DNA from 2 places in the Pararhizobium sp. DWP1-1-3 genome. Region 2 is predicted to be linked to the other one. Evidence: predicted binding sites of a transcription regulator. Region 2 holds the regulator's gene; the other holds the start of a gene.

Region 1 (15,526 bases), on a different contig from region 2:
CCTTGAAGTCTTTTTCCATATTGCCGTACTGGACGTCGCCGGTCTGGGCCATGAAGCCCGGGATGACGCGGTGGAAGGCGACGTTGTTGTAGTCACCGGCTGCGGCCAGTTCCTTGATGCGCGCAGCATGCTTGGGCGCAACGTCCGGCATCAGTTCGATGACGACCGGGCCGTCCTTCAGCGTGATGGTGATGTATTCCTTGGCCTGGGCAAAGGCAGTGCTGGTCAGGGATGCGAGGACAACGGCGCCTGCGAAAGCGAGTTGGAGAATTTTCATATGAACTCCCGTGGAATAAAAGGAAAACGTCAGGATTTGCGTTTTGCGTTCAAGGCCAGATGAACGGCCTTGGGTACGAAGGCGCTGACATCACCGCCCATGGCAGCGATCTGGCGAACCAATGTGGCAGTAATGGGCCGCGATGCCGTCCCGGCTGGAAGAAACAGGGTCTGGATATCCGGCGCCATCTGCCTGTTCATGCCTGACATCTGCATCTCGTAGTCGAGATCCGTGCCGTCACGCAGGCCACGCACCAGCAGCGAAGCGCCATGTTTTCGCGCTGCATCGACCACCAGATCGTCAAAAGACACGACCGAAATATCGCCGGCTCTTTCCGGAAGGAATTCCTTCAACGACTGGGCGATAAGGGCTGCCCGTTCCTCGAAGGAAAACAGCGGCGTCTTGCCGGGATGGATGCCGATCGCAACGATGACCGTCGGCGCCACGTTCAGCGCCTGCACCAGCACGTCGAGGTGACCGTTCGTCATCGGGTCGAAGGAGCCTGGATAAAAAGCAGTGGTCATAACGCCCGTTTCCGTTTCGAAGCCTTTTGTCACGGACTGCGGCCAATCGCAAGGGAGCACCCTTGCCGCTCCACGTGTTCCCTGCGGAACACAAGCTGGATGGCATGAATGCTAGATGAAGGACACGTTCAAGGTTGCTTCAAAGAGGATTTGATATTCCGCGAAGTAGAGAACGGAACTTTTTCCAGTGACGGCCGTTTATCGGCTGAAAGGATCACCGCTATGGCACTTATTCTTCTGTCGATGACCATGTTTTTTGTCATGATTTTTGCAACCGCAAACGCAATCAGAAGCGAAGCGCGCATGGACCGGCCTGGTCTCACCGGCAATCGTTTGTTCAAGTAGAGGATAATCTGCAATGGCCATCACAATGATGCTCATTTCGGCAGTGATCAGTATCGTGTTCCTGGTCGATTTCGCTAAAACCATTTTCGAGCTTCAGCGCGACAGAAACGCGATGAAGGCTATGAGCCGGGACACAGGTGGTTTCAGCGTCTGACATTTTCAGTTTTTCACCAGCGGCAACCTCCAGTGCCCTGAAATAAAAGCCGGACGGCTCCCTGCCAGTCCGGTTTTTCTTTGCCGCAAATGTCCGATGGCAGCCGCAAACGAAAAAGCCGGGCGATGCGATCGCCCGGCTTTTTGTAATCATAGGACGGAAGGTTTCATTCTTCCGTTGTGGCCGGCGGCTCAGTGGCCGGCATATCCTCATCCGACACGTCCGTCTGGCCTGCGACCTCATCGCCCTCTTCGGGTTCCGGCTCGCTGATCCGTTCAACGGACACAACTTTCTCGTCCTTTGCAGTCGTGAAGATCGTCACGCCCTTGGTGGCGCGGCTGGCAAGCCGGATGCCCCCAACCGGAACACGGATCAGCTGGCCGCCATCGGACACCAGCATGATCTGGTCGTTGTCTTCGACCGGGAAGGCCGCAACCAGTTCACCGATTTCGCCGGTCTTGGAGGTATCCGTTGCGCGAATACCCTTGCCGCCGCGACCAGAGGTGCGGAAGTCATATGTGGAGGAGCGCTTGCCAAAACCCTTGACGGAGACCGTCAGCACGAACTGTTCGCGTGCCTTAAGCTCTTCATAACGAGCATCGTCCAGCTGACCTTCTTCGGTCACCTCTTCGCCGACCAGTGCGATTTCCTCGTCCTCGCCGGTTGCAGCCCGCCGCTCGGCGGCAGCGCGCTTGAGATAAGCTGCACGCTCCCACGGCTCGGCATCGACGTGGCCTACGATGGTCATCGAGATGATCCGGTCGCCGTCACCGAGCGTGATGCCGCGAACGCCGATCGAGTTACGGCCGGCAAAGACGCGGACGTCATCGACCGAAAAGCGGATGCACTGGCCGAGCGCCGTCGTCATCAGCACGTCGTCATGCTCGGTGCAGGTTTCGACGGAGAGGATTTCATCGCCCTCCTCGTCGAGCTTCATGGCAATCTTGCCGTTGCGATTGACCTGGACGAAATCCGACAGCTTGTTGCGGCGGACCGTGCCACGGGTCGTCGAGAACATCACGTCGAGGTTTTCCCACGTCGTTTCATCCTCTGGCAGCGGCATGATGGTGGTGATGCGTTCGCCCGGTTCCAGCGGCAGCATGTTGATCAGGGCCTTGCCGCGCGATTGCGGCGTGCCGATCGGCAAGCGCCAGACCTTTTCCTTGTAGACGATGCCACGCGACGAGAAGAACAGCATCGGCGTATGGGTATTGGCAACGAACAGGCGCGTGACGAAATCCTCATCGCGCGTCGCCATGCCGGAGCGGCCCTTGCCACCGCGGCGCTGGGCCCGATAGGTCGCCAGCGGCACACGCTTGATGTAGCCGAGATGGGACACGGTGATGACCATGTCTTCCTGGGCGATCAGGTCTTCGTCGTCCATATCCGGACCGCCTTCGACGATCACGGTGCGACGTGGTGTGCCGAATTCTTCGCGCACGGCGATGAGTTCGTCCTTGACGATGGTCATGATGCGGATGCGCGAGGACAGGATATCGAGATAGTCGCTGATCTCGGCGCCGATCTTGTTCAGCTCGTCGCCGATTTCATCGCGGCCAAGCGCCGTCAAGCGGGCGAGACGCAGCTCGAGGATGGCCCGTGCCTGCTCTTCGGACAGGTTGTAGGTGAGGTCCTCGTTGATGCGGTGACGCGGATCGTCGATCAGACGGATCAGGCTTTCGACATCCGATGCCGGCCAGCGGCGCGTCATCAACTGTTCGCGCGCGGTGGCTGGATCCGGAGCGCTGCGGATCAGCTTGATGATCTCGTCGATATTGGCAACGGCAATCGCCAGGCCGACCAACACATGCGCACGATCGCGCGCCTTGCGCAGCAGATACTTGGTGCGGCGGCTGATGACTTCCTCGCGGAAGGAGACGAAGGCGCGCAGCATGTCGAGCAGCGTCATCTGCTCCGGCTTGCCGCCGTTCAGCGCCACCATGTTACAGCCAAACGAGGTCTGCAACGGTGTGTAGCGATAGAGCTGGTTGAGGATCACTTCAGCATTGGCATCGCGTTTCAGCTCGACGACGACGCGGTAGCCCTGACGGTCGGATTCGTCGCGAAGGTCCGAAATGCCCTCGATGCGCTTGTCCTTGACCAGTTCGGCCATTTTCTCGATCATCGTCGCCTTGTTCACCTGGAAGGGGACTTCGGTGATGATGATCTGCTCGCGGTCGCCGCGCATCGGTTCGATGGTGGCGCGGCCGCGCATGATGACCGAGCCACGGCCGGTCTCATAGGCCGAACGGATGCCGGAGCGGCCAAGAATGAAAGCGCCGGTCGGGAAGTCCGGACCCGGAATGATCTCCATCAGCTGCGGCAGTTCAAGTGCCGGCTCATCGATCAGGGCGATACATCCGTTGATGACTTCGATCAGATTGTGCGGCGGGATATTGGTCGCCATGCCGACGGCGATGCCGCCAGCGCCGTTGACCAGAAGGTTGGGGAATTTCGCCGGAACGACGGACGGTTCGCTGAGCGTGCCGTCATAGTTGTCGCGAAAATCGACGGTTTCCTTGTCGAGGTCGTCGAGCAGCGCATGGGCTGCCTTCTGCAGGCGGCACTCGGTGTAACGTTCGGCCGCCGGCGGGTCGCCGTCGATCGAGCCGAAATTGCCCTGACCGTCGATCAGCGGCAAGCGCAGCGACCAGGGCTGGGCCATGCGGGCAAGCGCGTCATAGATCGCCGAGTTGCCGTGCGGATGGAATTTACCCATCACGTCCCCGGTGACGCGGGCGCATTTGACGTATTTCTTGTTCCAGTCGATGCCCAGCTCGCTCATCCCGAACAGGATGCGCCGGTGCACGGGCTTCAGACCATCGCGGACATCTGGAAGAGCACGGCTGACGATAACGCTCATGGCGTAATCGAGATACGAGCGCTGCATTTCCTCCATGATGGAAATGGGCTCGATGCCTGGTGGATTCTTGCCGCCGCCTGGTGTGCTTTGTTCAGTCAATTTCGATCACGATCTTTGTTCAGAATCAGACAGATTTTTATAGCCGAATGGATTGGCGAGCGCCAATTTCAGGGCTGGGTTTTGAACAGCCTTTTAGGCTCATCGGCGCTCTCGCGGGCATTTGCAAGGCAAAAGCGGCTAAACAGTGAAGGACAGCCCTTTCATTCGGCGCGCCCCTCGCCTAACAATTCATCAGACGGTCATCATAAACAAGGCCGCGAGGGGAATGGGATGTCTCAATTCGACCTTCTGATCAATGCGCTGACCACGATCCTGGTCACCATCGATCCGCCCGGCCTTGCGCCGATCTTCCTCAGCCTGACCGTCGGAATGAGCCGGCACGAACGCTTTCTGGTGGCGCGGCGCGGTACGCTGATCGCCTTCTTCATCCTCTCGGCCTTCGCGCTGTTCGGAAACGGCATCCTCGGCCTGCTGGGCATCTCGATCGGCGCCTTCCGGATTGCCGGCGGACTGCTGCTCTTCTGGATCGCCTTCGAGATGATTTTCGAGAAGCGCAACGAGCGCAAGGAAAAGACCGGCGAGACTGCCATTACCCGCGACCATATCCACAATATCGCGGTGTTTCCTTTAGCGCTGCCGCTGATTGCCGGCCCGGGCGCGATCTCGGCCACGATCCTGCTCTCGGGCTCCTTTTCCGCGACGATCGACCGGGTTCAACTGATCCTGGTCATCGCCTTCTGCCTTGCCGTCCTGTTTGCCGCCCTCGTCATCGCCGATCGCATCGACCGGTTCCTGGGCGTTACCGGCCGTGCCATCCTCACACGATTGCTGGGCGTCATTCTGGCGGCGTTGGCGGTTCAGTTCGTCGTCGACGGCGTCAAATCGACCATGGCCTTGTGACCAAGCTTGGCTGATGCAGGTTCCGCCAACGAAAAAAGCCCGGTTTCCCGGGCTTTTTTTGACATGAAGAGCTTTGATCAGAACGGGATATCGTCGTCCATATCGCGCGAAAAGTTTCCACCGCTGCTCGCGCCGCCGCCGCCGGAGCGGGCTGCCGGTGCCGAGGAGGGACGATCGTAATCGCCGCCGTAATTGTCCGAGCCGCCGCCCGTGTTGCCGCCGCCATATTCAGAGCCACCGCGGCCACCGCCGGCGCCCTGCCCGTCACCCCGGCCGCCGAGCATCGTCAGCGTCGAGTTGAAGCCCTGCAGAACGACTTCCGTCGAATAGCGATCCTGGCCATCCTTGTCCTGCCATTTGCGGGTCTGCAGCTGGCCCTCGATATAGACCGTCGCACCCTTCTTCAGATACTGCTCGGCAACCTTGCAGAGACCTTCGTTGAAGATCACCACACGATGCCATTCGGTCTTTTCCTTGCGCTCGCCGGAATTGCGGTCACGCCAGCTTTCGGACGTGGCAATGTTCAGGTTGGCGATCGGCTTGCCGTCCTGCGTGCGCCGGATTTCCGGGTCTGCCCCGAGGTTACCGATCAAAATCACCTTGTTGACACTGCCTGCCATCTTGCTTTTCCCGCTATCCTGCCCGGCCTTGCAGCCCGGCTACCAAATTCAGAGCGCGCATCTTAGCGGCTGCCAGCCCAGCATACGCCCCTTTGCATTGTGTCATCCACAACAGATTTCAAATTTTGTTCTTTCTTTGTTCTAATAAATTCGTAATATCTTGTCAACCGACTCAGAAAGCCCCCTGTTTTTCACCTTCCGCCTCGACATGGCCGCTGGCGACCTTAAATAGGAGCTTTCCAATGCAGATACAAAGCTGGGCACGATGAGCAAACTCGAGACCATTTCCATCCGCGGCGCGCGCGAGCATAATCTCAAGGGCATCGACCTCGATCTGCCGCGCAACAAGCTGATCGTCATGACCGGCCTCTCCGGCTCGGGGAAATCCTCGCTGGCTTTCGACACGATCTATGCCGAGGGGCAGCGGCGCTATGTCGAAAGCCTGTCGGCCTATGCCCGCCAGTTTCTCGAGATGATGCAGAAGCCGGATGTCGATCAGATCGACGGCCTGTCTCCTGCCATCTCGATCGAGCAGAAGACCACGTCGCGCAATCCGCGCTCGACGGTCGGCACGGTCACCGAAATCTACGATTATATGCGGCTTTTGTTTGCCCGCGTCGGCGTTCCCTATTCGCCGGCAACCGGCCTGCCGATCGAAAGCCAGACGGTCAGCCAGATGGTCGACCGGGTCGTCGGTTTCGGCGAAGGTACCCGTCTTTATATTCTCGCGCCGATCGTGCGCGGCAGAAAGGGCGAGTATAAGAAAGAGCTTGCCGAGCTGATGAAGAAGGGCTTTCAGCGCGTCAAGATCGACGGGCAGTTTTACGAGATCGCCGAGGCGCCGGTACTCGACAAGAAATACAAGCATGACATCGATGTCGTCGTCGATCGCGTCGTCGTGCGTCCGGACCTGACGGCGCGCCTCGCCGACAGTCTGGAAACCTGCCTGACGCTTGCCGATGGCCTGGCGATTGCCGAATTTGCCGACAAGCCGCTGCCGCCGGAAGAAACCTCGGCTGGCGGTTCGGCCAACAAATCGCTGAACGAGACGCATGAGCGCGTGCTGTTTTCGGAAAAATTCGCCTGCCCGGTGTCCGGCTTTACCATTTCGGAAATCGAACCGCGGCTGTTCTCGTTCAACAACCCGTTCGGTGCCTGCCCGACCTGCGATGGTCTGGGCAGCCAGCAGAAGATCGACGAGGCCCTGATCGTTCCGGAACCCGAGCGGATGCTGAAGAACGGCGCCATCGCCCCTTGGGCCAAATCATCCTCACCTTACTACAATCAGACGCTCGAAGCGCTGGGAAAAGCTTTCGGCTTCAAGCTGTCGAGCAAATGGACCGATCTTTCCGACGAGGCCAGGCACGCTATCCTGCAGGGCACGGAGGAAAAGATCAGCTTCCATTACGAGGACGGCGCCCGCTCCTACAATACGACCAAGAATTTCGAAGGCATCGTGCCCAATCTGGAGCGGCGCTGGAAGGAGACCGACAGTGCCTGGGCGCGCGAGGAAATCGAACGTTACATGTCGGCAGCCCCCTGCCCGGCCTGCAACGGTTTTCGCCTGAAGCCGGAGGCGCTGGCGGTCAAGATCAACAAGCTGCATATCGGTGAAGTCACGCAGATGTCGATCCGCGTGGCGCGTGATTGGTTTGAGGTCCTGCCCGAGCACATGAACGCCAAGCAGAACGAGATCGCGGTGCGCATTCTGAAGGAAATCCGCGAACGGCTGCGGTTTCTCAACGATGTCGGGCTGGAATATCTCAGCCTGTCGCGCAATTCCGGCACGCTGTCGGGCGGCGAAAGCCAGCGCATCCGGCTTGCCTCGCAGATCGGTTCGGGTCTCACCGGCGTGCTCTACGTTCTCGACGAACCATCGATCGGCCTGCACCAGCGCGACAACGCCCGTCTCCTCGATACGCTGCGGCATCTGCGCGACATCGGCAACACCGTGATCGTCGTCGAGCACGACGAAGACGCAATCATGACTGCTGACTATGTGGTCGATATCGGCCCGGCTGCCGGAATTCACGGCGGCGAGGTCGTGGCACAGGGCACACCGGCGGAAGTTCTCGCCAACCCGAATTCACTGACCGGCAAATATCTTTCGGGCGAAATGGCCGTCGCGGTTCCGGCCGAACGGCGCAAGCCGAAGAAGAAAAAGGAAATCACCGTCGTCGGTGCCCGCGCCAACAATCTGAAGAACGTCACGGCGTCGATCCCGCTTGGCATTTTCACCGCCGTTACCGGCGTATCGGGCGGTGGCAAATCGACTTTCCTAATCGAGACGCTCTACAAGGCGGCGGCCCGGCGGATCATGGGTGCGCGTGAAAACCCGGCCGAGCACGACCGGATCGACGGTTTCGAACATATCGACAAGGTCATCGACATCGATCAGTCACCGATCGGCCGCACGCCGCGCTCCAACCCGGCCACCTATACCGGCGCCTTCACGCCGATCCGCGATTGGTTTGCCGGACTGCCGGAAGCAAAGACGCGCGGCTATCAGCCGGGCCGCTTCTCCTTTAACGTCAAGGGCGGCCGCTGCGAGGCCTGCCAGGGTGACGGCGTCATCAAGATCGAGATGCACTTCCTGCCGGATGTCTATGTCACCTGCGACGTCTGCCACGGCAAGCGCTACAACCGCGAAACGCTCGATGTGCATTTCAAGGGCAAGTCGATCGCCGACGTGCTCGACATGACCGTGGAGGAAGGCGTCGAGTTCTTCGCCGCCGTTCCGGCGGTGCGCGACAAGCTGCAGGCGCTGCAGGGTGTCGGGCTCGGTTATATCAAGGTCGGCCAGCAGGCCAACACCCTGTCGGGCGGCGAGGCGCAGCGCGTCAAGCTCGCAAAGGAACTGTCGAAACGCTCGACCGGCCGCACGCTCTACATCCTCGACGAGCCGACCACCGGCCTGCATTTCCATGACGTCGCCAAGCTGCTCGAAGTGCTGCACGAACTGGTCAACCAGGGCAATTCGGTCGTCGTCATCGAGCACAATCTCGAAGTCATCAAGACCGCCGACTGGGTGATCGATTTCGGCCCGGAGGGTGGCGATGGTGGTGGCGAGGTGATCGCAGCCGGAACGCCGGAAGATATCGTCAAGGAAAAGCGCTCGCATACGGGCGCGTTCCTGAAGGAGCTTCTGGAACGACGGCCGATCCGCAAGATGGTGGCGGCAGAGTAAGGCAAAGACCGGAGAGTGGGCATATGACCAAATCAGGCACGATCCGTTGCGGTATTGGCGGCTGGACCTTTGACCCCTGGGAGGGGACGTTCTATCCGGAGACGCTGACGAAGAAACGGCAGCTGGAATATGCCAGCAGCCAGCTGAAAGCCATCGAGGTCAACGGCACCTATTACGGCTCGCAAAAGCCGGAGACGTTCGCCAAATGGGCGTCGGAAGTGCCGGATGATTTTGTCTTCTCGCTGAAGGCCAGCCGTTTTACCACCAATAAGAAGGTGCTGGCGGAAGCTGGCGAGTCGATCGGCAAATTTCTGGGCCAGGGGCTGACCGAACTCGGGCCGCATCTCGGGCCGATCCTGTGGCAGTTCATGCCGACGAAAAAATTCGACGTCGAGGATTTTGGCGCGTTTCTGGCACTGCTGCCGGAGAAGCAGGATGGCTTGACGCTACGTCATGTCGTTGAGGTACGCCACGATTCCTTCCGCACGCCGGAATTCACCGCCTTGCTTGTCAAGCACAAGGTGGCGGTCGTCTGCGCCGATCATTTCGACTATCCGATGATCGCGGATGTGACCGGTGATTTCGTCTATGCGCGCCTTCAGACCGGCAGCGATGACGTGGCGACCTGTTACGATGAAAAACGCCTTGATCTCTGGGCCGACCGGGTGAAAATTTGGGCGGCAGGCGGCGATATCGGCGATCTCGCCCATGCGGATCCCGCCCACAAGCCGGAAAAGCAGCCACGCGACGTATTTGCCTTTTTCATCAGCGAAGGCAAGGTCAATGCGCCGAACGGCGCACGGGCGCTGCAGAAGCGGGTGGACTGATCAACCGGCCGCAGGCAATGGCTCGATCGCAGCGGCAAGTTCCTCTGCCGTCAGCCCTTCGCCTGCCTTGACGCCGGCCCGGCCGTGACGCCAGACGCCTGAAGCGGCGGCCTCGAATGCCGGCATGCCCTGCGCCAGATGCGCGCCGATAATGCCTGCGAGCGTATCGCCCGACCCCGCGGTTGCCAGCCAGGGCGGGGCGTTGGTGTTGATCGCGGCGCGCCCGTCGGGCGCGGCGATGACGGTGTCGGCGCCCTTGTAGACGATGACGGCGTGGCTGCGTTTGGCAGCCATGATAGCGCGATCGACCTTTGACAGAGTTGGGCCGGCGTCGATATCCGGAAACAACCGGGCGAACTCGCCATTGTGCGGCGTCATGACCAGATGGGGTTCACCCTGCGAAAAAGCGTCGAAAAGCGGCGCTGGATTTTCCTTGAACGCAGTGATCCCGTCGGCATCAAGCACCAGCGCCCGGTTGCAGAGCATCAGGGCGTATTGCCGCGCCCTCTCCAGATCGCCAAATCCCGGACCGAGCACGAAGGCGCTGATGCGCTTGTCGGCAAGCCAATGCGACAGAGCGGCGGCATCGTCGATCTCCTTCAGCATCACGGCTGTCAAATGCGCGGCATTGGCCGCGAGCGCCGCAGAGGACGACGCAATTGTCACCAGTCCGGCGCCAGCCGTCAGTGCGGCCGCAGCCGACAGCCGCGCCGCACCGGTTGACAGCGGCCCGCCCGAGAAGACGGCAAGATGGCCGCGCGTGAATTTGTGGGCCGACGGATCAAGCACATGCGTATGGCCGGCCCAGAGATGCGGACCGTTCTCGCAAAGCCTGCTAGTATGGCTTTTAAGCAAACGTTCGGGGATACCAATGTCGAACACGTCCAGGCTGCCGCAAAGCGAGCGCCCCGGCAAAAGCAGATGCCCCGGCTTTCGCGCCATGAAGGTAACGGTATGGCTGGCTCGAAAACTCTCGCCCAGCACCTGTCCGGTGCGGCCGTCAAGACCGGACGGCAGGTCAATGGCGATAACGGGAATCTGCGCTTGCGTGACAGCCTGCATCACCAAGGCGGCACCATCGGGGACAGCACGGGACAGGCCCGCGCCGAACACGGCGTCGATGACGACATCTCCGGTTTTTGGCCGGTAGGACTGCAGAGCTTCCACACGATACGCCCACTGCGCATGGGCACGGGCTGCATCGCCCTTGAGAGACACGGTATCCCCCAAAGCGTGAACGGCGACCTCTGCACCGCTTCGCTGCAACGCCGCAGCCGCGATATAACCATCGCCGCCATTGTTGCCAGGCCCGCACAAAACGACAAACCGAAGCGCCTGCGGATAAAGCCGCAGTGCTGCAGCGGAAACGGCCAGACCCGCCGACGTCATCAGCCTGAAACTGTCGATCCCCGAATGTGCGGCTTCGCTGTCGATCGCGGACATTTCCGCAGGGGTGATGATGGATACGGTAGGGTTAGGGAGCATGCCTCAAAATGCCCGTAAGTCGGGGAACCGACAAGCGTAAAACGTAGCCTTATTTTGTATGTTTTTTAGGCATTTGCATAGAATTCGCACTGACCGATGGCGTCTATCGCAGCACCGCCCGACACGTGTTGAGGACAAAGCCCTTTAACGCAGAAAAATTCATAAAAAATAGGCAAATGGCGCTGTTTATTCCGGAGAAAGGGATATGATCATCGAAGCTGCGGGTGTTTCACCCAAAACAGCATCGCATTTGCCATATCTGGCATGTAAAATGCATACTGAGGGTGAGCGGGCATAAGCCTGCCATAACGGGAGAAGCGGAGAGACATTTTCTCATGAAAAAGATCGAAGCGATCATAAAGCCTTTCAAGCTGGACGAAGTGAAGGAAGCCCTTCAGGAAGTTGGCCTGCAGGGGATCACCGTCACCGAAGCCAAGGGCTTTGGACGCCAGAAGGGCCACACGGAACTGTATCGTGGGGCGGAATACGTTGTTGATTTTCTCCCGAAGGTGAAAGTTGAAGTCGTACTGGCTGACGAAAACGCGGAGGCCGTGATCGAGGCCATACGGAATGCCGCCCAGACCGGACGTATTGGCGACGGAAAGATCTTCGTCTCCAATATCGAGGAGGTCATCCGCATCCGTACCGGCGAGACCGGCATCGACGCCATCTAATCCGCCTGACCGTTCGGTCAGGCCCTACCTCGTCATCTCAAAAGAGGGACTTTCAAAAAATGACGACTGCAAATGATATCCTCAAGCAAATCAAGGATAACGACGTCAAGTTCGTTGACCTGCGCTTTACCGACCCGAAGGGCAAGCTGCATCACCTGACGATGGACGTCGGCTGTGTCGATGAAGACATGTTCGCCGATGGCGTCATGTTCGACGGCTCGTCGATCGGCGGCTGGAAGGCCATCAACGAGTCCGACATGGTGCTGATGCCGGATACAGCGACCGTGCACATGGATCCTTTCTTTGCGCAGTCCACCATGGTTATCGTCTGCGACATTCTCGATCCGGTCTCCGGCGAAGCCTATAACCGCGACCCGCGCGGCATCGCCAAGAAGGCCGAGGCCTATCTCAAGGCGTCCGGCATCGGCGATACCGTCTTCGTTGGTCCCGAACCGGAATTCTTCGTGTTCGACGACGTCAAGTACAAGGCGGATCCCTACAATACCGGCTTCAAGCTCGATTCGTCGGAACTGCCGTCGAACGACGACACCGATTACGAGACCGGCAACCTCGGTCATCGTCCACGCGTCAAGGGCGGCTATTTTCCGGTTCCGCCGATCGACAGCTGCCAGGACATGCGTTCCGAAATGCTGACGGTCCTGACCGAAATGGGCGTCACCGTTGAAAAGCAGCACCACGAAGTGGCCGCCGCCCAGCACGAGCTCGGTGTCCGGTTCGATACCCTGGTGCGCAATGCCGACAAGGTGCAAATCTACAAGTACGTCGTGCACCAGGTCGCCAATGCCTATGGCAAGACGGCAACCTTCATGCCGAAGCCGATTTTCGGCGATAACGGTTCGGGCATGCACGTCCATATGTCGATCTGGAAGGACTCGAAGCCGACCTTCGCAGGCGACGAATATGCCGGCCTGTCGGAAAGCTGCCTTTACTTCATCGGCGGCATCATCAAGCACGCAAAATCAATCAACGCCTTTTCCAACCCGACGACGAATTCCTACAAGCGCCTCGTCCCGGGTTATGAGGCACCGGTTCTGCTGGCTTACTCGGCTCGCAACCGTTCGGCTTCGTGCCGCATTCCGTTCGGCACGGGTCCGAAATCGAAGCGCGTCGAAGTCCGCTTCCCTGATCCGCTGGCAAACCCCTATCTCGCTTTCGGCGCCATGCTGATGGCTGGTCTCGACGGCATCAAGAACAAGATCCATCCCGGCAAGGCCATGGACAAGGACCTGTACGACCTGCCGCCGAAGGAACTGAAGAAGATTCCGACCGTCTGCGGTTCGTTGCGCGAAGCGCTGGAAAGCCTCGACAGGGACCGAAAGTACCTAACCGCCGGCGGCGTGTTCGACGACGACCAGATCGATTCCTATATCGAACTGAAGATGGTCGAGGTCATGCGCTACGAAATGACCCCGCATCCGGTCGAATTCGACATGTACTACTCGGCCTAACAGCCTTCGGACCCGTCATTGGCGGGTCCGCCTCAAACGAAAGGCCGGCTTTCCCGCGAAAGCCGGCCTTTTGTTTGCAGGACAGGGCGGGGTCGCTCTACTTCTTCTTCAGCCGTTCTTTCAGCAGATTGAGATATTCCTCGTTGCCGTCCGGTTGCTCGTTTGCGGCCGCTGGCGCCGTGCATGCCGGCTTGTAGTCGAGCGCCATGCCGGCCTTGACGCAAACGCCGACCTGCCATCCGGGAGGCAGCGCTGTGAGATCGACATCCTTCCATTTCGGATGACCGCTTGCCTGCAGCTTGTCGAGATTGTTGAGGATGAGGCTTGAAAACTCCGAAACGGCCTTGCAGCTTTCCCGCTGGTAAGCGTTGCGCTTGATGTCATAGTCATAGGTCATCATCACCGCCTTGACGGCGATCAGATCCACGGGCTCCTTCTGGAACGTATAAGTGCCGGTCTCGATCCGCGAGGGCGTGTACGTCGCCAGAAGCGGTGCTTCGGTGATCGGCACAAGATGGAATTTCGAACCGTCGATCGGATTGTTCTTGAACAGCGCTGCAGGCGCTCCCGCGACGTAGAAGAAGGCATCGATCTCGCCTGCGAGAAGTTTTGGCAGGGCTGCATCCGGATTGAGTGGTACCCGTTCCCCGGTCTTTACCTGAAGGATGTCGAGGATCAGCGACGAAGTCAGGAAGGTGCCGCTGTCCTTGACGCCGACGGCAACCTTCTTGCCGGCAAGATCTCCCATGTCCTTGATGTCGGAGCGGGCGAGAACGTGGATTTCTTCGTTATAGAGCGGAAACATGATACGCACGCCGCGCACGGCCTGCTGCACTTCCGGATCATCGGCCTCGAATGTTTTCAGATATTCGAGCACATCGCTCTGAACGATGCCGAACTGGGTATTCTTGCTGTTGCGGACGCCGACGAAATTCTCCAGAGAACCCGCAGATTCCTTGACGTTGAGTGTCAGGCCACACGTCTTGCCGAGGGCTGCAACATCCCGCCCGATCTGGATATAGGTGCCTTGCGGCCCCCCGGTCATGATGTTCTTTTCGAACTCGGCTGCCGATACCGGATTGAGCGCAAGCGCCGTCAGCATCGTCGCGGCCATGAAAGCCTTTCGGAACATCGTGTTTTCTCCCCATATGGCATCGGCCAGGCAGGCGGATACCGGTTGTCAGCAATCGCTCTTGAAATCGCGCATCAGGTTGCGCATCAGGATCAGCGGTACCTTGTCAAAGACGCTTTCAAGCGCATCGGTGACACAAGCCCCTGACGCCAGCTGGTCCTTCAGCCGCTGTTTCTTCTCATCATCCAGAAAACCGACGCCGCGCGTCTTGCCGATAATATTGTCCACCATCAACCGGTCACGCGGCACCAGTCCTGCGCCCGGGCCAGTCTGGCCGGTTTCGGATACCGGCTTGTCGATCACAGGTGTATCGGATTGCGTTTCCGGTGCAATTCCAGCGGCTTGGGCCTGGTCCTCAAGCTGCTTCTGCAGTATCTCAACTTTACGGCGTTCTTCGCCGAGGCTTTGTTCCAGCGTCTTGATCTGCACGTCACGGGCGAGATCGAGCGCTGATTTGAAGGTCGCAGGCTCTTTCCCGGCTTCCGTTACCTTCCGCTCCAGCGCTTTTTGCGCCGCCGCCGCGTCGGCCGTGGCCTTATCGAGAGCCACCTTCAAGCTGGTTATCTGCTTGCTCAGGGTAAGCTTTTCGGCGCCAAGATTTTGCGCCTGCGTTCGGGCATCGGCGGAATCGGCTTTGGCCATGCTCAGCTGATCGTTGAGCCCGGCAATCGTTACCGTCAAATCATCGGTGGCTGCTTTCGCCGCAGATTTTTCGTTCGAAAGCAGCTTTTCAAGCGCTGAAATATCGGCGTCGCGCTTGTCAAGAAGCCGGTTGAGCTTGGGAATTTCATTAAGCTTCAGTTCGGCATAGTCCTTTTCAAGCTCCTCGGCCCAGTTTCCGGAATTCTTTTTCACATTGATCAGATCACTGGACGCCTTGTCCCTTTCCACCGTGACCTTGGCAAGTTCGGCTGTCAGCGAAGCAGACTTGGACGTCAAAGCGGCAATGTCCGTCTGCATCGCCTGCCGGGCAAACCAGAAATAGCCGCCGGCCCCGATCAACGCCAGG
Region 2 (15,526 bases):
GCGGATGATGTCCTTGCCGATCATGTGAATATTGGCCGGCCAGAATTTGGCGCGCGGGCCTTCCGGATCGGTCAGGTAACCAGTCGCAGTGATGTAGTTGGTCAGCGCGTCGACCCACACATACATGACATGGCTTGGATCGTTTGGAACCGGAATGCCCCAGTCGAATGTGGTGCGCGACATCGACAGATCACGCAGGCCGGATTTGACAAAGGAAATCACCTCGTTGCGGCGCTCGGCCGGACCGATGAAGTCCGGGTTTTCCTCATAGTATTGCAGCAGCCTGTCCTGATAGGCGGACAGCTTGAAGAAATAGCTGGCTTCTTCCACCCATTCGACCGGCGATCCCTGCGGCCCGTAGCGGACGCCATCGGCGCGCACTTCCGTTTCGCCTTCCTGATAATAGGCCTCGTCGCGCACCGAGTACCAGCCGGAATAGCTGTCCTTGTAGAGGTCGCCCGCCTCGCCCATGCGGTTCCAGATATTCTTGACGGCCTCGTGGTGACGCGGTTCCGTCGTGCGGATGAAATCGTCGTTGGAGGCGTTGAGCAGAACGGCCATGTTTTGGAATTCGGCGGAGTTGCGGTCGGCCAGTTCCTGCGGGCTGATGCCTTCCTTGCGTGCCGTCTGCTGCATCTTCTGGCCATGTTCATCGGTGCCCGTCAGGAACAGGACCTCGCGCCCTTCCAGCCGCTGATAGCGCGCCACCGCATCGGTCGCGATCAATTCGTAGGCATGGCCGATATGCGGCTTGCCATTCGGATAGGAGATCGCGGTGGTGATGTAGAATGGAGACGTGTAGGTCATGATCGGGTTTCGGCCTGTGTCTGATCTTGGGTGTCTGGCTATTAGCGCATCCAACGGCGGGATGAAACAGTGCGCGCCTAGAAAAGCAGCGGCGTGCCGCCGCTCTGCACCTGCGCAAACCCTATCGATGCCGCTTCCACAAGGAAGCAGAATGAAATTTCAGGCCATCGCGTGCGATGCCGCCCTCAGGTCATCCAGAATCGACAGAACCGTTTGTTTACGATCGAGATTGTAAGCCTGCGCCACGGTAATCCGCTCGGTCACGCTGCTCGACAGACGCGCAAACCGGTCAGCCCTGCCGAGATCGCCGGAATGGGCGGCGCGGCGCGCCTCGCCCATCATATGGCCGGTCACCAGCGCCAGGAAGAAAGCGAAGATCGTTTCGCTGTCTTTTCCAGCCAGCACGTCGGCGAGCTTGTGCATGTCCTTGCGGATCGCGGGATCCTGCCCGGCAAGAATGGCCTCGAACGTCGTCATGATGTCGAGGCCGCCGTAATTGATCAGCTTCAGCGCTTCCGACACGCTGCCGCTGGCCGATCTCAGCACCTTTTCCGCATCCGCCCCTGAAAGGTCGAAGCCGAGATTGTTCATGGCGTTGCGCATCGCCTCCGGCGCAAGCGGCTTCAATTGCAGCGGCAGGCAGCGCGACCGGATGGTCGGCAACAGCTTGCCAGGCGCATGGGTCAAGACCAGGAACAGCGAGCGCTTCGGCGGCTCTTCGAGGATTTTCAGGATCGCGTTGGCGGCGTTGCGGTTGAGATCGTCGGCCGGATCGACGATGACGATCCGCCAGTTGCCGGTACCGGATGTCTGAGAAAAGAATTTTCCGGCCCGGCGCACTTCATCGACGGTGATGGCGCTCTTGACCTTGCCGGTCTTTTCATCGACCGGGCGCGTCAGGTGCAAAAGGTTGTGGGAGGCACCCGACGCGATTTGCCGGCTGACGATCGAATTTGGATCGGGATCGCCAAGTTCCGCTGGCGCCTGCGCCGGATCGGGATGCGTCAGCACATGATTGGCAAAGCGGAAGGCAAGCGTCGCCTTGCCGATGCCTTCCGGCCCTTCGATCAGGATGGCGTGATGTCCCTTCCCCGACCTATAGCTTTGCGCCAGAAAATGCTCGGCCTGCCGATGGCCGAAAAGACGCATGTTTTCGGCCGGAGAAATGGCGCCGTCGAGAACGTCGAACCTGTCGGTGCTCATTGTGCCGCTTCCGTATCCGGTCCGCTGCCCGAACCGGCCAGCATGGGTTCGACGATCAAAAGCACGGCTGCGGCGATGTCGCTGGCCGAGGCGGACGCATCGACCACATGGCAGCGCCCGGGGTCGGCGTTGCCGATATCAAGAAAGGCTTCGCGGCGCCTTTCATGGGTTTCGAGTTCTTCCTTTTCGAAACGGTCGAGCTCGACTTCCTGGCCCGTCAGAACCCCGGCAGCCCCTGCCCTTCGCCGTACGCGCTCAAGACCGAGTGCTGCCGGGAGGTCGAAAATAATCGTGCAATCCGGCGCGACCCCATTGATCGCGACGCGCTCCAGCGCCTCGATGAAGCTGGGCTCCAGATTGCCGGTAACGCCCTGGTAGACGCGAGAGGAGTCCATGAACCGGTCGCAGATCACGACGGTGCCTTTCAACAGCGCCGGCCGGATGATCTCCTCGACATGATCGCTGCGGGCCGCCGCAAACAGGATTGCTTCCATGCGCACGCCGAATTCCTGGGCGGCGCCGGACAAGAGCACGTGCCGCACGGCTTCCGCACCCAGAGAACCACCCGGCTCGCGCGTCGTCAACACAGTATGGCCGCGCTCCCGCAAGGCGTCGGCAAGCAGGCGAATCTGGGTGGATTTGCCCGCCCCCTCGCCGCCTTCGAATGTAACAAACAAGCCTGTTCCGACTGACACCGCTTATTCCCGTAGATCAATTTTCAATTGAACATCCACGAAAATGGACGTCCCTGTCTGTGTGCCGCGCCCCGGCCACCGATACCGATGGCAGGTGAAGGCGTGACACAGGGTCTGTTTAACTGATTGTGTCCGGCCGCGAAACCGCCGGTCGCGTCATTTCATCAGAGCCAGAAGAACAACAGCTCCTGCAGCGCATCGGCTGCCCGGCTGGACAGCGAACCCTGTCCGACGGCAGCACTGGTTTCGACCGGCACCTCGCGCAACAGCCGCTCGCCGCTCCAGATCTTCAGCGTCCCTGCCTGCTTGCCTGCCTCCACCGGCACGGTCAGCGGCCAGCGATAGATCACCTTGGCCGAAAGCCGCTCCGGATTGTTGACCGGCACCAGCACATCGACGGCATTGGCCGTGACAAGCGGGATATGCGATACGGCGCCGCCGTAGACACTCGCCTCTCCGAGACTGTCACCGGCTTCGAACAGCCTCTTTCTTTCAAACGCAGTCATCGACCAGTCGAGGATCTTGCGCGTCTCCTCGACGCGTTCCTTGTCGGTCGCAAGGCCGCCAAGCGCCAGAAAGACCCGTCGTCCATCCCTCTGCATCGTCGCAACCATGCCAAAGCCGTAGCCCTCGGCAAATCCGGTGGCAAACCCGTCGACGCCGATATTGGCCGCGATCAGTGGCGTGCGATTCCGTTGGAGGATCTTGTTCCATTCGAATTCGGTCTGGGAATAATATTTGAACAGGTCCGGGTGGTTGGACTGAATGTGCTGTGCAAGCAGCGCCATGTCGCGCATGGTCGTCTTGTTGTCTGGATCGGGCAGCCCGGTGGCGTTGTGAAAGACCGAGCCAGTCAGCCCAAGCTCACGGGCACGATCGGTCATGCGCTTGGCAAAGGCCTCTTCGCTGCCCGTCATACCCTCGGCCAGAATGATGCAGGCATCGTTAGCAAGTTGGACGGTGACGCCCTGGATGAGATCGACGACACGAACACGTGATTTCAGCGCCGCAAACATCGTCGATGTTCCCGACGGTGCGCCGCCGGTTCGCCAGGCATGTTCGGAGACGGGGAATTCGGTGTCGAGCGTCAGTTCATTCTTGCGGATTGCGTCGAAGACGACGTCCATGGTCATCAGCTTGGCAAGCGATGCCGGTGGAACGGCGGCATTTTCGTCCTTGGCGAACAGAACCGTGCCTGTCTCGGCATCGATCAGATAAACCTGCTTCGCCTTGGTTTCGAAAGCCTGCGCCTGCGCCTCCAACGGCGCGCAGACAATCAAGACAAGAGAAAAGAGAACCGAGACCAGTCGTATATGCATTCCAAACTCCGGTGCCTTCTCCGGCAATAGCAGCCGGCCCACCGGTGATCAATCGCGAAGGATCGCGATTACCGCGCCACGCTCTTGCGCTTCGCGTATTCGACGATCGAATCGGGCGTCAAAGGGTTCTGGTCGACGAGCACTGCATCGAAAGCCGTCTTGGAATCGCTGACCCGGGCTTCGACATAGGCAGCCGCATAGGCCATGTTGCCATTGGGCATTGGGATATATTCCGGCCGCTCGCGCGGGATCGGGCCGATCTCCGGCAGCATGACGAAAGCATCGAGCCCGGCCGATGACGCACGCGGCGTTTCAGCTTCGGCAAGTGCCGTCACCGGCACGCCCATGTCCAGGTTCGATTTGGACGGGATGGTTAGCATGCCGAGATTGCCGGCCTGCTTGCGCAGCGGCTCGTTCGACGCGACCATGACACCGGTGGCGATCTGGCCTTCTGGGAATGCGTTCGGGGTGCGATCGCCCTTCTTGACATAGGATGCCATCAAATAGGGCATGTCGTTGCCCTCAAGCGGTGCCTTGCCGATATACTGCACGCGAACCTGGGCACTGCCCTTGCGCTTCATATCGAGGAAGTCGGCCGTCTTGGACGAAACGTCGATGATGCGGCCATATTCATAAGGGCCACGATCATTGACCCGGACCACGACGGATGTGCCGTTTTCCAGGTTGGTGACGCGGGCATAGCTTGGCAACGGGAATGTCGGATGGGCAGCCGACAGGTGGTACTTGTCGTAGACCTCACCGTTCGCCGTCAGGCGGCCGTGAAAGGCTGAACCGTACCAGGACGACATGCCTGTCTTGTTGTAGCCGAAATCTTCTTTCGGCTGATACCACTTGCCTTTGACCTGATAGGCCTTGCCGACCTGGTAGCGCCCGCCCCCTTTGGGAACGGCCTTACCCTCGTCAACAACGCGCGGGCTGGCCTTCACGCCATAGATCGACTCGGCAAAATACTCCTTGCTGCGCGGCTTGCCGTTCTTGACGGTGCTTGTCGAGCCGCATGCGGTCAGCCCGACGCAAAGCATCGGAATGGCGGCAACGCGCAATCCCTTGAAGAAAAAAGCCGCAGTCAGATTGGAAGTCATGTGCCCCACATCGCCATTCGTAAAAGCCGTACACAGCACCTTCCCGCATTTGCCTCCGCGAAAGTACCGGCGTCACGAAACGTAACAGTCGATTAATCATGACAACAACGTGGCGAAAATGCGAATGGTTAACCGTGCCGGAATGAAACAATTGGGAATATGGTTTACGAATAGTTAACGCGACGCCGGTCGAATACTGCCGATACTGGCTGAAAAACGCTTGAAAGTGCGGCCAACGGTGGGGCGAACGCAGACGAATACAGTCTCCTAGCAGACATAATCGACAATGTCGTAGCGAATACCGATAATGGTGCCATCCATGTCACGAATAAATGTGGAAAAATACTGAGGCTCAGGCGGTGTGCAGACTGAACCATGCATCTGTTGGCTATCCGTCACCGCGACGGCGGCCACGCCCGGCATGTGATCGTCATGCGCCTCAAGCGCGGCACGTGCCGGTGAAGCAACCGCAGCAACGAGCCCGAAGACCAACATGCTCACCGCCTGAGTTTTCCGCAACATCGCTGTCTCCCACAACCAAAATATGATGTGAGAACCGGCCATCCGGGGTTTTGTTCCGGCATCGCAACGCCGCGCCGCTGCAGAGCCATCGGTTGCGTCAAACCACTGCCCGTTGCAGCTGGATGCCAGTCTGCTGCGGCACCCGGTTGACGTTCACAATCGGCAGGCTATAAAGCGAACCGTGACAGGTTGATGTCCGGATATTTGCACGGGGAAACCACCGCCCGCCAAAACGGTCTCACACAAATGCCCGTCATCAGGAAGAGTGTCCGAGTGGTTTAAGGAACCGGTCTTGAAAACCGGCGTGCGGGAGACCGTACCGTGGGTTCGAATCCCACCTCTTCCGCCAAAAACATCGCAAATGCGCTCGATTTAAATGGAATCCGCCGCGGGAATGCCCGCGTCACCATTGTTGAGCATGCTGTTGGCAACCGGATCTGGGAACTTCTCTTCCGGCGAATGCTGAACGCGTGAAAAAAATCGGCAACATTACAAACCCGTCACCAGTTGAGGTGACGGGTTCTAAATCGCCTCGCAAATACAATCGCTGAAAAGTCCCTCAATACGCAAAGTGGAAAACGCTTTCGCAGTCAATGCCGTTCCGGTTTCGGCCAAGGTAACAGCCTGATTAAGTTAGCTGTATCTAATTTAAAAGTCCATTCACCATTGTTTCGTCAATGTAAGGCGCCGTGATGCCGTACCAAAAGACTGGCTGCCTCAACGATCTCGGTTCAATCCTAATCCAAAGGCTGTACCCCCGACTCCTTATGTCGGAATTGTATCCCCAAACGCCGGGGACTACAAAACAGCGTTGGCCTTGAACGCCATAGGGGCATGGCCGTTGGCTATTTCGTGAAGCCATGCCCCGCCCAAGGCCATGCTGACACGTGAGAGCGCGCTCGACACGAAGTCCGGATTCTGAGGGAACATAGCTGGCAACGCCGTGCGGATTTTTTATGCCTACATAGCGATATGCGCGGTTCTGAGTGGCCTTGCTCTCTGGAGCCTGTTCCTGCTTGTCTCGCCCCCGCAACAGGCCACGCGGGAAGCAACGGGGTTTTCCAACCCGGAGACGGCAAAGAAGCCATACAAAGGAGCGCGAAGATCGTGCGCAATCGGTGGCATATGCCCCTGAGTCCGGATTGGCTGCCGGTCAAGCGCAGCATTGGTCGATCAAACTCAGAGCCGGCTTTTCTGTCGCAGATTCCGTTACGAGCCTTCCCAAGTTTTCGCATCCGATGTTAAGCGGCACCCTGCCCGTGCTCCAAAACCGCTGGCAGCACTGTGGAACGGACAGGCTGCAACACGGAGTGGATGGCCTGTTGCAGATGATCCCCGTCGATCGGTTTGTTGAGCAGATGATGGCCGCTGTCTGAAATCGTCTTCAAGACCAAAGGCGATGTGTCACCTGTCAGAATGATCGCGGGAACGGGCCGCTGCAGATAGGTTAGCAGCTCCTCGATCGCATCCAGACCGGTCGCAGCGTTTTCCAGCCTGTAGTCCGCGATGATCAGATCGATACGGGCGCCGGTTGCCGCGGTTGTCAGCAACTGGATCACATCGCCTGCCGATCTTCCGGGATAGATCGTACAGCCCAGTACCGTCAGGAGCCGCCCTATCGCATCGAGCACATCACGATCGTCATCGATTACGATGATCCCGATTGCGCCGCTGGTGGGCAATGCGGGCGTTGGGACTGACGGTGTTGGTGGAGCTGCGATGGATGGCACCGTGATCGAGAACAGCGAGCCGCGTCCTTCCACGGACACAAGCCTCAGGGGATGGCCGAGCAGATCTGCCGTGCGGCGCACGATGGCAAGTCCGAGCCCCAGGCCTTTTTCCCGATCCCGGGCAGGATTGTCCAGCTGGTGAAATTCATCGAAAATCGCTTCCTGCTGATCGAATGGTATTCCTATGCCCGTATCGAAAACCTGGACTTCGACATCTGGCCCCCGCCTCCGGCAACCGAGCAAAACCCGTCCCCGGTCGGTGTAGTGAAAGGCATTTGTCAGAAGGTTTCCCAAAACGCGCTTCAGCATCATTGGATCGGTATCGACCCAGCAGCCGGTATCGACGATGGTCCATTCGAGGCGATATTGCTCGGCCTTGCCGAGAAACTCATCGTGCAGATCGTCAAACAGGCGCGTCAGAGCCACCGGCTCCTTAGCGACGGTGACAATGCCGGCGTCCAGACGTGAGACATCGAGCAAGGCATTCAGCAGCCCGCTGAGATTGGCAGTGATCGACTTCACCCGGTGTGCCAGGTTGCGCGCGTCAGCACTTCGAACATCGCCCCGTTCGCCCAAGGCCGCCAGTGTGGAGTTGAAAAGGCTGAGTGCATGGATCGGCTGCCGCAGGTCGTGGCTCGCGGCAGCGAGGAAGCGGGATTTGGCGCGATCGGCAGCCTGCGCTTTGTCTCGTTCCGTTTTCAGCTGGGTGATCAGCGAAAGATTTTCAAAGCGCAACTCTACGGTCTCGACCATCGACCTGTACGATACGCGGCTATAGTAGAGATTGACGCCGGCAAGGCAGACCACGAACAGCAGATAGACAGTGTCACTATCGCCTCCGCCCATCATGGCACGGGCCGCCAAGGGCAAAAGCATGGCGGCAAGCGAACCGATATAGGCGATCGGAAAAGCCGAGAGCGAGGGGATGGCGCCGCAGACCAGCCCCGTCAGAACGATGGTCGTGAACGCTTGCAGTTGCGGTTGCGTTGACAGAAATCCGAACCATCCCAGCAGACCCCAGAGTGAACTCGAAACCCATGAGAGGATGGCAAAACCCCAAGCCCATGACCTCGAGTTTGCGACGGGCTGATCGGCCCCGCGCCTTGCGCGTTTGAAATATCGCTGCGAGACCAGCACGCGCGCAATGGTCAGGCCATAAATTGCCGCCATCCACCATAAAAGGACGCTGTCCGCGACGAAGTTCCACAACATGTATGCAACGGGAAGAGGAATGACGAAATTGGAAAACAGCACCGCGTAGGATTGGCGGTACAGGAGATCGACAAGATGGGGTTGCAATCGTTGCTCGGGGAGCATCGTAATCCTATTCTGATTCCCGGTCCCGTCAGACGGCGGCATTCCGGAACTCACTGTAAAAACGGGTAGGCGATATGCGTGGGCTGTCCAGGGTTGTTCTTGCCGATGATCATGCGATTGTGCGTGAAGGCCTTAAAATGCTTCTGTCGACGATCGAAGGGATCGCGGTCGTCGGCGAAGCGGCAGACGGAGACACCGTCGAGCGATTGCTCAAGGAAATCAAGACAGATCTTCTGATCCTCGACCTTGGGATGCCCGGCGTGGGCGGTTTCCAGTTTATCAGGACCATCCGAACCCGATGGCCCGGGCTGAAGATATTGATCATGACAGCCAATCTCGAACCTCGCTCCGTTCGCGCCGCCTTGGATGCGGGTGCTGACGGATACCTGACGAAAAGCGGGGATGCGAGCGAGTTGATGGCCGCGATCGAGGCCATGCGGCACGATGAACCCTATGTCGCCGAAGAGGTTCGTTTTGCTGTAGACCAAAAGAACAGGCCGGCCGTACCGGCCGGGCAAGGGACCGCTATCGCATTTCCCGCCGAACTGACCCGGCGTGAACAGCAGATGCTGGCGCTCATCCCGCATGGCGTAACCACACGCGACATCGCCGAACGTCTCGGCATCAGCCCACTCACAGCCCGCAAACATCGTGAAAACCTGATGCGAAAACTGGACCTGCACAGCGGCGCAGAACTGACGGCGTATGCTATTCGCCTAGGGTTGTCGGCAGGTTAGAAGGTCGCAGCCATGCCGTCCAGGTCCAGGTCCGGTGCCAGTTCGATCAGGCGCCCTTATGCGCCAGGGCGATGCCCAAGCCGATTAAAATCGATCCGCACGCTTTTGGAACGAGCCAGCTTGAACCACCTGTGCCGACCCGTCCAAGGGCAAAGGATGCAATGCCGACGGCGACCAGGTCAGCGATGGACAAGGCCAGATTGACGATCAGACCAAGGATGAGAAACTGCATCCACACAGGTGTGCCGGGTGCCGGGTCGATGAATTGCGGCAGGAAGGTCAGAAAAAACAGCGCGGTCTTGGGATTGAGGACCTCGACGACGATGCTGTCACGCAGAACGCCGGGCGCTGCGTTGGCAATTTTTTCGCCGTCCCTCCGGCCGCCAAGAAACATGGTGACACCCAACCACACGAGATAGGCAGCGCCGGCGAATTTGATGACATTGTAAACGGCGGGCGCCTGGTCGAGGATCGCCGCCAAACCCAATGCTGTCGCGACAATATGAACGTAGCAGCCCAGATGAATACCGAAGGCCGCCATCAATCCGGCCCGCGGCCCGTGCGCCAGTGTCTGTGCCGTCATGTAGAGAATGGCAGGGCCTGGCATGCAAGCGAAAATCAGAGTCGCAAAGGCGAACGGCATCAACTGTTCCAGTGGCAACATAGCGGCTCCTCCAACCGGTAGCGCCGCCATTAAGCGGCGTTGATGAAGCCATCCCGGTCAAGCCGCGATTCTGTCATCGACGCCGGGAGAAATGCACGCAGGAGGGGTGCAAGAGACATACGGCAGGTGCCGTATTTCGGCATGAACAGGCAGTCGAACTGCCACCAGCGTTAACGGCGGGTTACCGCCATTGCTGGTGATCATTGGGGGCCGCAGCATCAAAATGCGTCATGCGCATCTCACGGCCGATGCATGCCGTGCGGATGGATGATGAGCAGTGATCGTTCGGTGCATATTATGGCGAGATTGTTTCCCCGGCTGCCAAATTATGTTATCGTCACTCCTACGCATTGAGTACGCATTCAGCAGTGGAGCGCCCGTGACCAGCGTGTTGCAGCGTCTGTTCCCCACTTGAACGTATGTGCTGCAAGCCGGCGAAGGAGAATGCAATGCATTACAGCGTGCAGTTTTTCACTTGGACCCCGAAGCAGGGCGTCCATCAGGTCGGATCCACCATCGAGATCGATGCGGTCAACCCGAAGCTTGCGGCCGTGTCACTGCTCGGACTTCGGCTGGACGAAACAGGTGCAGCCAAAAAACTGGCGGTACGCGTCTGGACGAAACCGGATGACAGCAAGGCCGATTGCGCCTGCTTCTATTATCATTGATCAGCCCCGGTCCGTGATATCCCGACCGCAACGGTGGACGCGGAACGCCCATCCATTGTTGCCGACTGCTTGTCTCTTCCTGATTAAGAGTGCCGGATTAAAATAACCGTCCAGAGGTTCTGCCTGAAAAAATCGCGTGGATGGATTTGCTCGCGCCGTAATCGACCTTGGTCGAAACGGCAACGCCGTTGCTCGTTTCCGCCGGAGACTGACATCTGTGGGAAATTTGGAGGCCTCGCCCGGAATTGAACCGGGGTGCAAGGATTTGCAGTCCTCTGCGTCACCACTCCGCCACGAGGCCTCACGAGTTCAAATAGTCGAACTGTGGCGGCGGTTTAGAATGATCCTAGACAAATCGCAAGAGGATATTTCTCAAAAACGCTCTTGGCCAGTTCCGAAATGATATTTCCGATCTGTCGTCACAACCCTGAGGCGACGCTTAAGTTGGCATCCGACAAACCGGAACGAGATCACAGCAGCCGATGAAAATTCGCAACGGCCCCTGCCCTGATCGATTGGTGCATTATCGAAGGGAATGGAAGGCGGGTTTCGAAAGTCGCCCCATAGTCAGGCGCCATCTCCGCCGGGTTGAATGATGGAGCGGCCCCGCCGCTGGTTGACTTGGCTGACACCAAGTCCTGCCAAGTACCAAGTTTGAAAGCAGCGCTGAGAAGACGTGATCTCAGATCCAACACATCGCTAACGCCTTGCCGCTCCGAGCTGTAAGCGCTGCGGCCGTTTCCATCGTCATGCGATTTTTTGCGTTGTCGTGCGCACCGCTCGGTTATCACCTGATCCCCAGCCTTCATGCGGGCAGAAGACGTAGTCCGTTCAATGGTAGCGGCGGATCAGTCCGACAAGTTTCCCCTGTATCTTGACCCGGTCAGGCCCGAAGATGCGCGTTTCGTAGGCAGGGTTGGCGGCCTCCAGTGCGATCGAGGCCCCTTTCCGTCGAAAACGCTTCAGCGTCGCTTCCTCGTCATCAACCAGGGCGACGACGATTTCGCCTGGGCTGGCGCTGTTCGTGTTGCGGATGATGACCGTGTCGCCATCCAGAATACCTGCCTCGATCATCGAATCGCCGCGTACTTCAAGTGCATAATGCTCGCCGGCGCCGACCATCTCGAGGGGCACGGAAATATCATGGGTGTTGTTCTGGATCGCCGAGATCGGCACACCGGCGGCAATCCTGCCCATCACCGGTATCGAGACCGTATCGCTGTTTGCGGCGGCTTTGGCGGGAGCAGCAGGGGCTGGTTGCACGCCAAGACTGCCTTGAATGATGCTCGGTGAAAAGCCCCGCTTGGGCTGGAGGCTCATCGAATAGGCCTCCGGCAACTTGATCACCTCCAGTGCACGCGCACGGTTGGGAAGGCGGCGGATAAACCCCCTCTCCTCAAGCGCTGTGATTAGCCGGTGAATGCCGGATTTTGAGGCCAAATCCAGCGCATCCTTCATTTCATCGAACGATGGAGGCACACCCGACTCTTTCATTCTTTCGTGAATGAACAGAAGCAGTTCCTGTTGCTTGCGGGTCAGCATGAACGATCACTCCAGAATCGAGAAACAAATCAAGAACGAACATTATCTGTTCCATATGTGTTCCGCAAGTACTTAAAATTCATCGAATGTTTTCAAGGGGCACATGGCGACACAAACGATCGAATCGGGTCCGTCATCCGACTGTTTTGACCGGAGGATTCCCGCTTGCCCAGAAGTAGGCCCAATTGCGAAGCCTTTGCACAACCTGGAGCCGTTCGTTTGTAAGGACCGGTGAGTCTAAAAAATCCTGTTGCGATGTAATGGCACGGCATGTCGATGAGCGTGGCAATGTCGTTTTCGCCGGAAAAGACAAACCGAACCGCACAGCTAAATTCCAAAAGGCATGTCGGGATTTCTTGGGCGGCCGGTGTTGCTGGCTTTGACTGAATCGACTGGTGCGGGAATGTTTAGCGAGAGCACAGAGGATGATGCCGCGACCCCAAGTCCAGGAGAATGCGCCGGCAGCCGGTGTGACGACGCGGCCCAATCAAGGAACGATCGACACCCCCTCGCATGATGTCCTGAAACAGCAGCTGTTACGGTGTTCTAATTGGACGCTTGCCATTTTCGCGCCCACCACACCGATAGCCTGCGCCGCCGGCGCCTGACGAAGGCGAGATCATGAGATAGGACTAGGAACCCCAGCGGCACCATCCAGAATCCGAGGACCGGCAGAAACCCGAGGATGCCGCCAAAAATCAACGTGCCGCCGATGGTGATGCGCAATAGACGCGATTGCGGCAGCCGCATCCGCCATGAACCAATAACCAGTTCATGCGTTCGCGCGTCGATGCCGAATTTTTTCGTTTTTTGCGGTTCTGCCATATATTCCACCTATCAAGCGTAAAGCGCGTGCCCGTTATGCTACAGTCCCGCAATGCCAAGGGTTTGGCTCGCAGGCAGCCGGAATGCGCTGCCTCCCACAGATGGGAAGTTCTCCACAGTCTGACAAGATTGTGCGTTTTTTTTTGAAAAACCGCTTGGCAAATCGGAAAAGCATTTGTATTAGCAGCCTCACTTCTGCAGGACATACCGCCGCAGATGATCCCTGGTAGCTCAGCGGTAGAGCATTCGACTGTTAATCGACAGGTCGCCGGTTCGAATCCGGCCCGGGGAGCCAGTTTTCAAAGGCCTTGCTGAAAAAGCAAGGCCTTTTTGATTTGAGGCGAATGGGTCGGCCGGTAACCGGCGTGGCATGGTAGTTTGCGGTATCATCGGTCATCGCCACCAGCGGGGCACCTAGCCCTTCGATCATCAACAGCAATGCAAAGTTCGTGGCGCTGTGTCGAATCTCAGCTTCACGAATGCACCGGTTTGGCAGAGTCCCCGCGCCCTTCGACCTTTGTCAGCAAAAAGAAACCGCGCAAAAACCCGGCTTTCTGTTCAGTGACGGTGAAATTGCGGTTGCCAATATCTATGTGGTGCGGGGGCGCAATTCGCCTTCGCTAAACAGGCTGTGGGGATGATACGTGACTGACTTTCGATCCGGTACGGCCCGGTTGCCAGGATTTTCTCTGGGAAGCCAGTGGACACCGTGTCGTTTGCCATGGTGATGCCTGCATGCCGAACTTCATGATCGATCCGGAAACGCTTCGCTGCACCGGAATGATCGATCTCGGACGGTTGGGCGCGGCGGATCGCTACGTCGACTTTGCATTGCTTGTCGGCAACACCCGCGAGACATGGCGCACCGCTGAAGAAGTGCGGACTGCGCAAACTCGTCTGTTCGACATACACGCGATCGCGACTGCCGACCGGGCAAGGCTCGATTTCTATCTGCGTCTCGACCCGCTGACCTGGGGATAATGATCATTCGGCACTGAATCCCGGCACAACATGTGCACGAGACTTTCTACTGACGGTAGTGTAGAGGAATTCAATCCAGTAGACCCACGACAGGAGCAGACAATGCCGTCGATCGAGTTGCTTATCGCCTTCATCGCCACCACGGCGGTCTTTGCCTATATTCCCGGTCCGGCCATGCTCTATGCGGCGGCCCAGACGATTGCGCGTGGCCGCTGGTCCGGGCTGATGGCCACGCTTGGTATTCACCTCGGTGGCTACTTCCATGTCATTGCCGCAGCCGCAGGTCTGTCGATCCTGTTTCATGCCGTGCCGACGCTGTACATGATCGTCAAATTTGCCGGTGCGGCCTATCTGATCTGGCTTGGCATTTCTCTTTTCCGTTCCAAGATTGAGGGCGACACCACCCTGCCCGGCACCGCGCCGAAATCGGGGCGCCGCGCATTCTTCGAGAGCGTTACCGTAGAGGTCCTCAATCCCAAGACGGCGATTTTCTTCGTGGCCTTCCTGCCGCAATTCGTCGATGCGTCGGCCGCCTTCCCGGTCTGGCTGCAGCTGGCGATCCTTGGAACGATCGTCAACCTGATGTTTTCGTCGGCGGATATCGTCTGCGTGTTTCTGGCCGGTGCGGTGATGACCAAGCTGCGCCGTTCGAGCTCCGCGCAACGCCTGATGCAGCGCGCCGGTGGTACCATGCTGGTCGGTCTCGGGGCGCATCTGGCTTTCCAGAAAAGCTGAATCCTTCCGGCCTCCGATGGCTGCGGCTGCCGCTTCATATAAAGAAGCGGCAGTTCCAATTTCGCTGGCGGTATTCGCCCGCAAAACGATGAAATAAAAAGCTTTCTCCGCGAAACCTTTGATCCGTTGCACCCGTATCTGCGTAGACTACGACGTTGGATACGTTGCGCGGATAAAAATGAACAACAATGACCTTTCCCACGAAAACCCTATCATCGTCTGGTTTCGCAAGGACCTGCGGCTGGACGACAATCATGCGCTTCATGCCGCAGCCCAAACCGGCCGCAGTATCATTCCCGTCTACATCCGCGAGCCTTCTCGGCACGGCACCGGGCCACTGGGCGCCGCACAGTCCTGGTGGCTGCATCATTCGCTGAAAGGCTTGGAGAAGGCGCTTAGTGACCTCGGAAGCCGGCTTGCCCTTCGCAGCGGCGAGCCGGGTAGCGTGTTGGCAAAGCTGATTACTGAGACCGGCGCGTCAACCGTCCATTGGAATCGCCGCTATGACCCAAACGGCATCGCTGTCGATGGACCACTGAAAGACACGTTGGCCTCCACGGGAGTAACCGTAAAGAGTTTTGCCGGACAGCTTCTCCACGAGCCCACCCGGTTGAAGACGGGCTCCGGTACGCCCTACCGCGTCTATACGCCGTTCTGGCGCGCGCTCGAGGCATCCGG

The links. The regulator LexA, encoded in region 2, represses DNA repair genes until DNA is damaged. The targets are predictions, from matches to a motif close to TGTTCNNNNTGTGTTCNG.
Region 1: the regulator LexA is predicted to act here: its motif matches at 5,870-5,887, upstream of uvrA (excinuclease ABC subunit UvrA).

The regions. Positions count from the first base shown of each region.
Region 1 covers NZ_JAFCTR010000004.1:331,680-347,205, reverse strand. Annotated here, with positions in the region: gene ACP7BS_RS12695 (peptidylprolyl isomerase) at 1-277, opposite strand, end outside; gene coaD (pantetheine-phosphate adenylyltransferase) at 307-801, opposite strand; gene ACP7BS_RS12685 (hypothetical protein) at 910-1,146, shown strand; gene ACP7BS_RS12680 (hypothetical protein) at 1,160-1,300, shown strand; gene gyrA (DNA gyrase subunit A) at 1,467-4,262, opposite strand; gene ACP7BS_RS12670 (MarC family protein) at 4,494-5,123, shown strand; gene ACP7BS_RS12665 (single-stranded DNA-binding protein) at 5,201-5,743, opposite strand; gene uvrA (excinuclease ABC subunit UvrA) at 6,009-8,930, shown strand; gene ACP7BS_RS12655 (DUF72 domain-containing protein) at 8,954-9,757, shown strand; gene ACP7BS_RS12650 (NAD(P)H-hydrate dehydratase) at 9,758-11,242, opposite strand; gene ACP7BS_RS12645 (P-II family nitrogen regulator) at 11,578-11,916, shown strand; gene glnA (type I glutamate--ammonia ligase) at 11,976-13,385, shown strand; gene ACP7BS_RS12635 (TAXI family TRAP transporter solute-binding subunit) at 13,483-14,517, opposite strand; gene ACP7BS_RS12630 (hypothetical protein) at 14,566-15,526, opposite strand, start outside.
Region 2 covers NZ_JAFCTR010000001.1:898,589-914,114, reverse strand. Annotated here, with positions in the region: gene metG (methionine--tRNA ligase) at 1-807, opposite strand, end outside; gene ACP7BS_RS04500 (DNA polymerase III subunit delta') at 967-2,010, opposite strand; gene tmk (dTMP kinase) at 2,007-2,705, opposite strand; gene ACP7BS_RS04490 (D-alanyl-D-alanine carboxypeptidase family protein) at 2,870-4,024, opposite strand; gene ACP7BS_RS04485 (septal ring lytic transglycosylase RlpA family protein) at 4,093-5,127, opposite strand; gene ACP7BS_RS04480 (hypothetical protein) at 5,395-5,649, opposite strand; tRNA gene ACP7BS_RS04475 (tRNA-Ser) at 5,909-5,998, shown strand; gene ACP7BS_RS04470 (hypothetical protein) at 5,971-6,123, shown strand; gene ACP7BS_RS04465 (hybrid sensor histidine kinase/response regulator) at 6,891-8,678, opposite strand; gene ACP7BS_RS04460 (response regulator) at 8,771-9,433, shown strand; gene ACP7BS_RS04455 (LysE family translocator) at 9,480-10,097, opposite strand; gene ACP7BS_RS04450 (hypothetical protein) at 10,547-10,765, shown strand; tRNA gene ACP7BS_RS04445 (tRNA-Cys) at 10,993-11,066, opposite strand; gene lexA (transcriptional repressor LexA) at 11,597-12,307, opposite strand; gene ACP7BS_RS04435 (hypothetical protein) at 12,854-13,132, opposite strand; tRNA gene ACP7BS_RS04430 (tRNA-Asn) at 13,353-13,427, shown strand; partial or broken gene ACP7BS_RS04425 (phosphotransferase) at 13,844-14,113, shown strand; gene ACP7BS_RS04420 (LysE family translocator) at 14,216-14,848, shown strand; gene ACP7BS_RS04415 (cryptochrome/photolyase family protein) at 15,027-15,526, shown strand, end outside.